Regions from separate parts of the Vibrio mangrovi genome, predicted to be linked through region 2. Evidence: riboswitches for the same ligand, from Rfam matches in the RefSeq annotation. Region 2 holds a riboswitch; the other holds the start of a gene.
What was found. A riboswitch is a leader RNA that binds a small molecule or an ion and turns the genes downstream of it on or off. The one in region 2 is predicted to bind thiamine pyrophosphate.
Positions count from the first base shown of each region.

Region 1: linked by a shared signal. The riboswitch ahead of thiC (phosphomethylpyrimidine synthase ThiC) and the one ahead of thiB (thiamine ABC transporter substrate binding subunit) in region 2 are both predicted to bind thiamine pyrophosphate.

Region 1 is NZ_AP024883.1:3,640,380-3,645,479, forward strand. It holds gene thiE (thiamine phosphate synthase) at 1-839, opposite strand, end outside; gene thiC (phosphomethylpyrimidine synthase ThiC) at 953-2,887, opposite strand; TPP riboswitch at 3,027-3,125, opposite strand; gene crcB (fluoride efflux transporter CrcB) at 3,169-3,552, opposite strand; gene OCU74_RS16190 (multicopper oxidase family protein) at 3,654-5,039, opposite strand.
Region 2 is NZ_AP024883.1:3,179,383-3,184,482, forward strand. It holds gene thiQ (thiamine ABC transporter ATP-binding protein) at 1-220, opposite strand, end outside; gene thiP (thiamine/thiamine pyrophosphate ABC transporter permease ThiP) at 207-1,847, opposite strand; gene thiB (thiamine ABC transporter substrate binding subunit) at 1,817-2,794, opposite strand; TPP riboswitch at 2,883-3,019, opposite strand; gene OCU74_RS14075 (flavin prenyltransferase UbiX) at 3,057-3,680, opposite strand; gene mpl (UDP-N-acetylmuramate:L-alanyl-gamma-D-glutamyl-meso-diaminopimelate ligase) at 3,673-5,034, opposite strand.

The DNA of each region.
Region 1 (5,100 bases), 460 kb from region 2:
CCATGCGTGGAAATCCCCAGCCTGATCCCAGCATCACTGAGTGCCTGAATGTTTGCAGTACATAAATCTTCCTGCCCCAGATGGACACCAAAAGCCTGATATTGAATTGCCAGCTTCCAGTAATCATTGATAAAAACCTGAGCCCGATGTTCTTTCCCCAACAAAATAGCTTGCTTAATTTGTTGTTCAAGATCAGGCTGAAGCGGATTTTTAATCCGAAGCTGGATTGTCTTAACACCTAATCGCAGTAATTCATCCACCCACTTCACATCATCAACCACAGGATAAAGCGATAAATCCGCTTCATCTACTGCTCCAAATTTGTAGCTTTGATGAATCACATCTGTTGTTGATGATGAAATCTCAGGAAAGTCATGAAAATTTCGGGGCCATGTTTCACGTGAAACATTACAAAGTGAGCGAGCAATGATTAAAGCATCTTCACATGGAAAATCTAAAATCAGCAGCACGCTCAACCAAGCTAAATGCCTCTGAATAAACTGATGAGGAAATTGCTCAGAAATAGAAGCAGCGGAGGAAAGAGTACGAATCTCATCAGATACCTCCCATAATTCAGAGATAGACCGATTCGGCTGTGGTGCATACGCGATAAATATATTTTCCACGTCATCACATCTCTCTGTCTGAGAAAAATCCTCTTTCCCGGTTATCTGTTCACAATAGTGAATATGATAATGACTCTGAAAGTTCTGATGTTCAGAGATAGAACAGCCTCGGCTACTCTCCATTGTCACAAGAGTCACTGTTTTATCTTCTGAACAAATAGATACAGCACGTTTTCCTTCAATAATCTGGCCTTCAATAAACTGGATAGCCATTTCCGGAGCAGCTAATCCTTCTATCTGTGCAACTCTCAGAACATGATGAATTTCATTGGACACTGCTTTGATGACATCAGGAGTTAACCAACTCTCAGAAATACTCAGAGCAATCATGATTCCTCCTGATCTACATACTCAGCCAGATGATAGAGTTCAGAACCCTGAGCTTTAAACTCCTGAGACTTCTGTTTCATTCCTTCCAATGGATTGTCCAGCACCTGAATATTGACGGAATGACCATCCTGCTGGGATTTAGCATAATCACGCACTTCCTGAGAGATCTTCATTGAGCAGAATTTAGGTCCGCACATTGAGCAGAAATGAGCGACTTTTCCTGATTCCTGCGGTAATGTTTCATCATGATAGGCACGAGCAGTTACCGGATCTAAGGACAAGTTGAACTGATCTTCCCAACGGAATTCAAACCGGGCTTTTGATAAAGCATTATCTCTGATTTGCGCCCCCGGATGCCCTTTAGCCAGGTCTGCTGCATGAGCAGCAAGCTTATAGGTGATTAATCCGGTTTTAACATCTTCTTTATTCGGCAATCCCAAATGCTCTTTTGGCGTCACATAGCAGAGCATTGCACAGCCATACCAGCCAATCATTGCGGCACCAATCCCGGAAGTAATATGGTCATACCCCGGAGCAATGTCTGTTGTCAGCGGACCTAATGTATAAAAAGGAGCTTCTGAACAGTGGCGAAGCTGTTCCTCCATATTTTCTTTGACCAGATGCATCGGTACATGTCCTGGACCTTCAATCATGACCTGAACATCATATTCCCAGGCAATTTTCGTCAACTCTCCCAATGTTCTTAACTCAGAAAATTGGGCTTCATCATTGGCATCAGCAACGGAACCAGGTCTGAGTCCGTCCCCTAAAGAAAGTGATACATCATACTGAGCACAAATTTCACAGATATCTCTGAAGTGGGTATACAGGAAGTTTTCTTCATGATGTGCCAGACACCATTTGGCAATAATTGAACCACCACGAGAGACAATTCCGGTCACCCGTTTCGCAGTCATAGGAACATAGCGCAGCAACAGACCCGCATGAATAGTAAAGTAATCAACCCCCTGTTCAGCCTGTTCAATTAATGTATCCCGCATTACCTCCCAGGTCAGATTCTCTGCAACACCATTGACCTTCTCCAATGCCTGATACATCGGAACGGTCCCGATCGGAACCGGACTATTACGCAGAATCCATTCTCTCGTTTCATGAATATTCCGCCCGGTAGAAAGGTCCATCACCGTGTCTGCTCCCCAGCGCGTTGACCAGACCAGCTTCTCAACCTCTTCTTCAATTGAAGAAGTTACAGAAGAATTACCGATATTCGCATTCACTTTCACAAGGAAGTTGCGACCGATAATCATGGGTTCTGATTCAGGATGATTAATATTCGCTGGAATAATTGCCCGCCCTTCAGCAACCTCGCGCCGGACAAATTCCGGTGTAATCTCTTCCGGCAGATGGGCACCGAAATTTTCTCCCGGATGTTGTCGATTCAGTTGTTCATCACGATACTGTTGACGTCGCATGTTCTCGCGAATCGCAATAAACTCCATCTCTGGCGTCACGATTCCCCGCCGGGCATAGTGAAGTTGAGTGACACGAGTATCCACGAGTGCTTTACGGATTTTCGGCAGATGACCATACCGCAGTGAGTCAAGAGTGGTATCAGCAAGACGCTCACGGGCATAATGAGATGTCATCTGATCAAGGACTTCAGTATCACTCCGCGCTTCAATCCATGACTCTCTCAGAGCCGGCAACCCCCGATAAACATCTATCGTATATTGAGGATCGGTGTAAACACCCGAGGTATCATAGACACATATGGGTTCATTAGGTTCATAAACGGGACTACCTTTCGCTCCACCGACGAGACTATCCGCCAGTTGGATTTCTCTCATAGGAACCCGGATATCCTCCTGAGAACCCTGAATATAAACTTTTGATGAATTGGGATAAGGGGTCGACTGGATATTTTCAATAAATTGCTTAGCTTCCAGTCTGGATTGTTTACGGCTCGACATGCATTTTTCTCCAATAAAATGAGTAAGAAAGAAATGCTTGACGGAAAGATGCGTATTACAAGAGGAGAAAATCAATTCGCAAGAAAGCGATAGTGCAGATCTTCGGACAATAGAGAGGCTGATGAAATGAGATATAGCCTGAATATTCTCTCTTGTTCCCTTCGCAGATTTTAATCTGATCAGGTTCAACGGATCCCGAATAAACGGTCTCAGCCTTATGGCACTCCGACAAGTAGAAACATTATAGGGAATGGCTTTTATTTAACCAAGTAAAAAATAAGTTAACTTCTAGCGACCAGCTGAAAAGCAACCCAGGCGGCTGAAATACTCAAAACAACATTCAGCAGAATATTCAAACCAACTTTGATAAATGCTCCCTGCTGCATCAGCAGAACATTATCCATAGAGAAAGTAGAAAATGTTGTCAGCGCGCCAAGAAAGCCTAACCCTATCACCTGACGCCATGGTTCAGCCGAAAGGAATTCCGCCTGAATCGCTGCAACTAAAAGTCCCATAATAAAAGAACCAAGTATGTTAACGGTCAATGTTCCATAAGGAAAACCCCGGCCAAACAGAAACACACACAGTTCCGAAATTAAATAACGGGAGCAGGCACCAAATGCACCACCAAAAGCAATAAAGCCAAGAACGGAGAACTGACTCATCATTATTCCTTCACTAAAAAATACTAAAATGTGGTTCTCAGCCGTAAAAAAGCTGAGCCCAATCGACCACAAAATCTTATATCATGAAAAAGTTACAGGGGTCACTTTACTTCAATGTATCCCATCAACCCGGTTTTCATATGCTCAATCACATGACAATGGTACATCCACCGTCCCGGATTATTCGCGACAAAAGCTGCTTTAGCTGTCCCATTTTTACCTAATAAGACAGTGTCAGTATGAAAAGGCTGATCCAGTTTTTTTCCATCTAACTCCAACACCAGAAACGTGTGTCCGTGAAGATGGATAGGATGATGGTACTGCGTGACATTCCGGAGATCAAAAATATAACTTTTCCCCAGATCTAGGGTTGCAAGTGGTTGAGGAATATTATCGGCACTCATACCTTCCCAGGCCCGTTTGTTCATCAGCCAGAATTGGGGAATTGCTTTACCGTCAGCATCCGCCGGAGAAATCGCGCCCTGCCATTCAAACACGAAATCAATTTCCTCAGCATGAGCTAAATCAACCGCCGGGATCGGATTTAAAGGCAATACAGGTAATGATCGTTCACCAGAAAAAGAGGACTCAACACAAAGAAACTCACACAATGGGAAGGCAAATTTCCCTTTCATATAACGAATATAAACGTGTTGTCCTGCATCCGGAGCTATCAGGCCAATATCAAGCCGCATTCCTGGCCCCAGAGGATGCTCAGTTAATCGAACCGGTTCAGATACGGGATTTCCATCAATAGCCAGAATCCAGGCTTCACAGCCTTCTACAGTGACGGGATAAGTCCATGTATTATCCACATTCGCAATTCTGATTCTTGCCGTACCATGGGCCTTCAATTGATACTCTGGCAGATGACGTCCATTCACCGTCCCCCACTCTCCCGGAGTTCCCATTCGGGCACTATAGCGAGGAACCATCAATTGCTTCCACTGCCCTTGCTTATCCAGATGCCAGTGCTTCAGCATCAGGCTCACTTCCTGATCAAAAACGACCGGCACCTTCTCTTCAACAATAATCAGCCCGACTAATCCCATCCCCAACTGCTCCACACTATTCATGTGCGGGTGATACCAAAAAGTACCGGCATCCGGCGGCGTAAATTCATAAATGAATGTTTCACCCGGCATAATCGGAGGCTGAGACAAGAAAGGAACACCATCCATTTCAATGGGAATTCTCAGACCATGCCAGTGAACCGTCGTTGGTTCATTCAATAGGTTGGTAAAACGAATAGTAACTTTCTCTCCCTGACGACAACGGATTTCAGGAGCTGGTATTAACCCGTTAAACCCCAGAATATCCGTCTTATAACCGGGAACTAACTCAGATTGCGCAGGCTGTGCAGTCAAATCATAGATATAACCATCTTTAGATTTAGCAACTGAGCGGGTTACCGTACAGGCAGGAAGAAGGCTCAGAGCTCCCATTGCGAGAGAAGTCTGGAGAAAATTGCGACGAGAAATATCCATAATTCATCATACTGTATCCAAGGAATAGGATTAGTGTAACGAATAATATCAGCTAACAGCA
Region 2 (5,100 bases):
AGAATGGACGCTGATACGGCGGCAGCGCCAGAACGGAATGGTCACCGACCCGGATATCTCCGGATGTCGGCGCAATAAAACCGGCCACCAGACTCAACAATGTCGATTTCCCTGCGCCACTCGGTCCCATCAGCGCCCAGATACTTCCCTGAGGGACGGAAAGAGAGAAATCGAACCACTCCTGCTGATATTCATAACGGACCTGATCAAGTGTCAGCATTGATATTTCTCCCGCTTCGGAACAGACGATCGGCAATAAAGAAGCATCCGAGACTGATCACTAATAAACAACCAGCCACAACAGCCGCAGATTCCATCTGATAACTTCCCAGTAACTGATAAAGATAAAGTGGCAGTGTTCTGAAATCCTGACTGCCAAACAGCGCAATGGCGCTCAAATCGCCCATTGCAACCAGAAAACTGATCACCCAGGCGTGAATAATCGGCTTTCTTACGGCCCGCCACTCAACCAGCCAGAAACGACGCCAGCCCTGCATTCCCAGACTGGCGCACAGATACTGATACTGCTGGGCCAGCATCCACAACGGCTGCTGCAATGTTTTGATGACATAAGGCAAAGCCATCATGGCATTCACCACCACCACAACCCAGTAGGCAAACTCAAAAGCATCGGTAAAAGAACGTAACAAAAGAAATAAACCGGTGCTCATCACCAGTCCCGGAGTCACCAAAATCATCATTCCTACGGTTTCCAGAACATCAGCCCGACGCCGTCTGGCAAGCAGACGCCAGCCCCGGCTGGTCAGCAAAACCCCGATTCCGGCAACCAGTGCCAGCGTACCGGCAACACTGGCAACCGTCAGGGAACTCGCCAGTGCCTGCCAGAAACCAGAACTACTGAACACATGCCATAAGTGCTGATTTATACCGGAGATGATCACCATCAGCAAAGGCGGCAGCACCAGCAGTCCGCAGAAGAGTATCCAACCGCAATCCCAGCAGCGGGCCAGACGGCTGTCCCGGAATAACGGCTGATGATGAGATTCGCCCTGACTTTTCACGTCAGTCGTCTTCGTGATGCTCTGGACCAGAAAAGCCAGCAGACCGCAGAGGAGCATTTGCCACAGCGCCAGCATGGCGCCGGAGCGCAGATCAAAATCAAACTTAATCGCCTGATAGATTGCCAGCTCAATAGTCGTGGACTGCGGCCCGCCGCCCAGAGCCATGACGGTTGCAAAACTGGTAAAACACAGCATAAACACCAGTCCGGCCACATGCGGCAGCTGTTGGCGAATCCGCGGCCAGTCAACATAACGGAACTGCTGCCACGGTGTCATCCCCAGATGACAGGCGAGTAACGTCTGTTCTTCGGGAATCATTTCCAGTGTATGCAAAAATAAACGACTGGCGTAAGGCAGATTAAAAAAGACATGGGCCAGTAATATACCGTTCAGCCCGTAGACCGAAAAACTGAAATCCAGATGCAGTGTATGAAGTATCCGGGCCAGAATACCGCTGTGACCGTAAATGGCCAGCAAACCAAAAACCCCGACCAGAACCGGCATCACCAGCGTGGTCGAAAACAGCTTGATCAGAAACTGGCGTCCGGGAAAAGAACGCCGACGCAGAGCCAGAGCGACCGGAATCGCCGGAAGCACACTCAGCAGCACCGATAAAGAAGCCTGATAGAAACTGAACCGGGTCACATGAAGATAATAAGGATCAGCCAGTATGAGCGTCAGATCCAAACCGGATGCATGGGCAAGCAATGCCCCGAACGCACTCAGGATAAACACAGCGACACCCGCGGCAATCCAGAGCCCGAACCGGGGAACCCGGTGTAATTCAGTCTCCGTCACTGTGCCTGAGTGAGCGCTGTTTGCCATTCACGAATCCAGCGTTTGCGGTTTTCTGAAACCTGCTGCGGGGAAAACTGCAATGCTTTATCCGGCACGGAAAGATTGCGGAAACCTTCCGGCAGAGCAACCGAGGTGACCGGATACATCCAGTTACCAGTTGGGATCACCGACTGAAAATCATCACTGAGCATAAACTGCATAAACTGATCCGCCAGCTCGCTATGCTGGCTGCCGGCCAGCTTCGCAGCGACTTCAATCTGCATGTAATGGCCTTCAGAAAATTCGGCCGTTGCGTAACGGTCATCCTGCTCGGCAATCTGATGGTAAGCCGGAGAAGTCGTATAGGAGAGCACCATATCCGACTCCCCTTTGAGAAACATCGAATACGCTTCCGACCAGCCTTTGGTGACTGTGACGGTTTTCTTCGCCAGTTTTCCCCAGGCCTGAGCCGCCTGATCGCCATAAACGGATTTCATCCACAACAACAGTCCCTGCCCCGGCGTTGAAGTGCGGGGATCCTGATAAATCACTCTCAGATCAGGAAACTGTTCAACCAGAGCTTTCAGGCTATGCGGCGGATGAGCGAGCAGATCTTTGCGGTAAACAAAAGCAAAATAACCGTAATCATAAGGCACAAAAACATCATCCTGCCATGCGCGGGGCAGTTTCAGCGTAGCGGTATCGACATGGTGTTTCGCCAGCAATCCCGTCTGTTTCGCTTCTTCCATCAGGCTGTCATCCAGCCCCAGAATCATATCCGCTTTGCTATGACCACCTTCCAGACGCAGGCGGTTCAGAATCGATACGCCATCATCCAGTGTCACATAGTTCAGATCACAGTGACAGCGGGATTCAAATGCTTTCTCAATCGCAGGTCCCGGTCCCCATTCTGAAGCAAAGGAGTCATAGGTATAAACAGTCAGTACCGGCGTTTCTGCCTGTGCATATCCGGCAGTCAGACTAAGTGATGTGATGCCTGCATAAATCGAGGCTCTGAGGTAGTTGGTTTTCACGGCTCGCTCTCCTTGATACGAGCGGCACAGGGTTGAGGCGGGCTTAAAACAGCAGACCAAACTCAATTCCTACGCCAGCATTATCTGGTTCAGGTATCTGCGGGTTCCGGGCTGTAGCCCGATCTCAGCACCGCTGACAGATAACCGGTTCGGATATCGACGCGGGAAGCTCCCCGATGAGTGTGGAGAATTCTACTGTGAATCGAATCAATTCGCTACCGTTTCAGGCCTGATATCCCCAGCGCGGCACCACGGTCTGTTCAATACCGAGATGATCAAGAATCCGCGCTACCATGAAATCAATGAGATCTTCGATCGACTGAGGCTGATGGTAGAATCCGGGCGCTGCCGGCATGATAGTGACACCGGCCTGAGATAACTTGAGCATGTTCTCTAAATGCACCGTTGAAAACGGGCTTTCCCGCACCACCAGCAGCAATTGTCCTCTCTCTTTGATCACCACATCGGCGGCCCGTTCGATCAAATTATCCGACATACCGTAGGCAATCGAAGCAACGCTGCCGGCAGAACATGGACAGACAACCATCTGTTTGGGCGCTGAAGAGCCGGAAGCGACCGGAGAAAACCAGTCTTCTTTACCACAGACAATCAGTTGTTCATCCCGGCACTGAAAATGTTCCACCAATGTCCGGTGTGCTTTTTCCGGCGCAGCAGAAAGCTGAAGGCCATGTTCCGTAGCCAGCACGACTCTGGCTGCGGATGAGATCAACAGATAAACCTGATAGTCTGCCGCCAGCAAACAGTGCAACAGACGCAACCCGTAAGGTGCACCTGAAGCGCCGGTCCAGGCCAGCGTAATCGCCTTTTCACGAACGACACTATTCATATGACACCTCCAGCTGTTGCAGCAGTTTGTCATGAATCCCGCCAAAACCGCCATTACTCATCACCAGAATAGAATCTCCCGGTCTGGCTTGCCGGGCCACCAGATCAGCTAATGTATCAATATCGTCCGCCGTATAGCCGGGTTGCCGGCACTGTCTGGCAACATCGTCAACCGACCAGCTCAGTTCCTGCGGCTGGTAAAGGAAAACAGCATCGGCCTGAGCCAGCGCATCGGCCAGTTCCTGCTTATGAACACCCATTTTCATGGTTGCCGAACGAGGCTCCAACACGGCCAGAATCCGCTGCTCCCCGACTTTATCTCGCAGCCCGGCTAACGTCTGTCGAATCGCCGTCGGATGGTGGGCAAAATCGTCATAAACCGTCACGCCGTTAATTTCCCCTTTGCGCTCCAGACGACGTTTGGTATTCACAAAATGTCCCAGCGCCTCACATGCCAGTTCAGGAGTCACACCAACATGCCGGGCAGCACCAATCGCCATCATCGCGTTATGCACATTATGATCACCGATCAAATCCCATGAGACTGTGCCGACAATGTCGCCATTGAGTAATATTTGGAATGAAGATCCATCTTTTTCTAATTTCGTTGCATCCCAGTTTGCATTCTTCCCGCAAAACTCTTTTTCACTCCAACATCCCCGCTCTAAAACATCATTTAAAGCAGGGTCATTTTGCGGCAACAGGATGCGGCCAATCCCCGGAACGGTTCGGACCAAATGATGAAATTGTTTCTTGATCGCTTCAAGATCGTCGAAGATGTCTGCATGATCGAACTCTAGATTATTCAGGATCAATGTGTTCGGATGGTAGTGAACAAACTTAGATCGCTTGTCGAAAAAAGCACTGTCATATTCATCGGCTTCGACGACAAAAAAGTCACTTTCTCCCAGCCGGGCGGATATTCCGAAGTTACCTAACACGCCACCGACCAGAAAACCGGGCTTATATCCGCAGTATTCAAGTATCCAGCTCAGCATACTCGATGTGGTCGTTTTTCCATGCGTACCGGAGACCGCCAGCACCCAGCGATCCCGCAGCAGAAACTCACTCAGCCACTGCGGACCGGAGGTATATGGCAAGCGATGGTTAAGCACATATTCAACACAAGGGTTGCCGCGGCTCAATGCGTTACCGATGACAACCAAATCCGGACGCGGCTCCAGTTGTTCAACTTCGAAACCCTCTATAATTTCAATGCCTTGAGACTCAAGCAAAGTGCTCATTGGTGGATAAACATTGGCATCGGAACCGGTCACCCGATGTCCCATCTGACGGGCCAGCGTTGCAACTCCGCCCATAAATGTGCCACAAATTCCGAGTATATGTATGTGCATGAATCTCTCAGTCCTCTGCTTTGCTTTTCGCTCATCTTACCGCTCTTCATTATCATGATTCACACC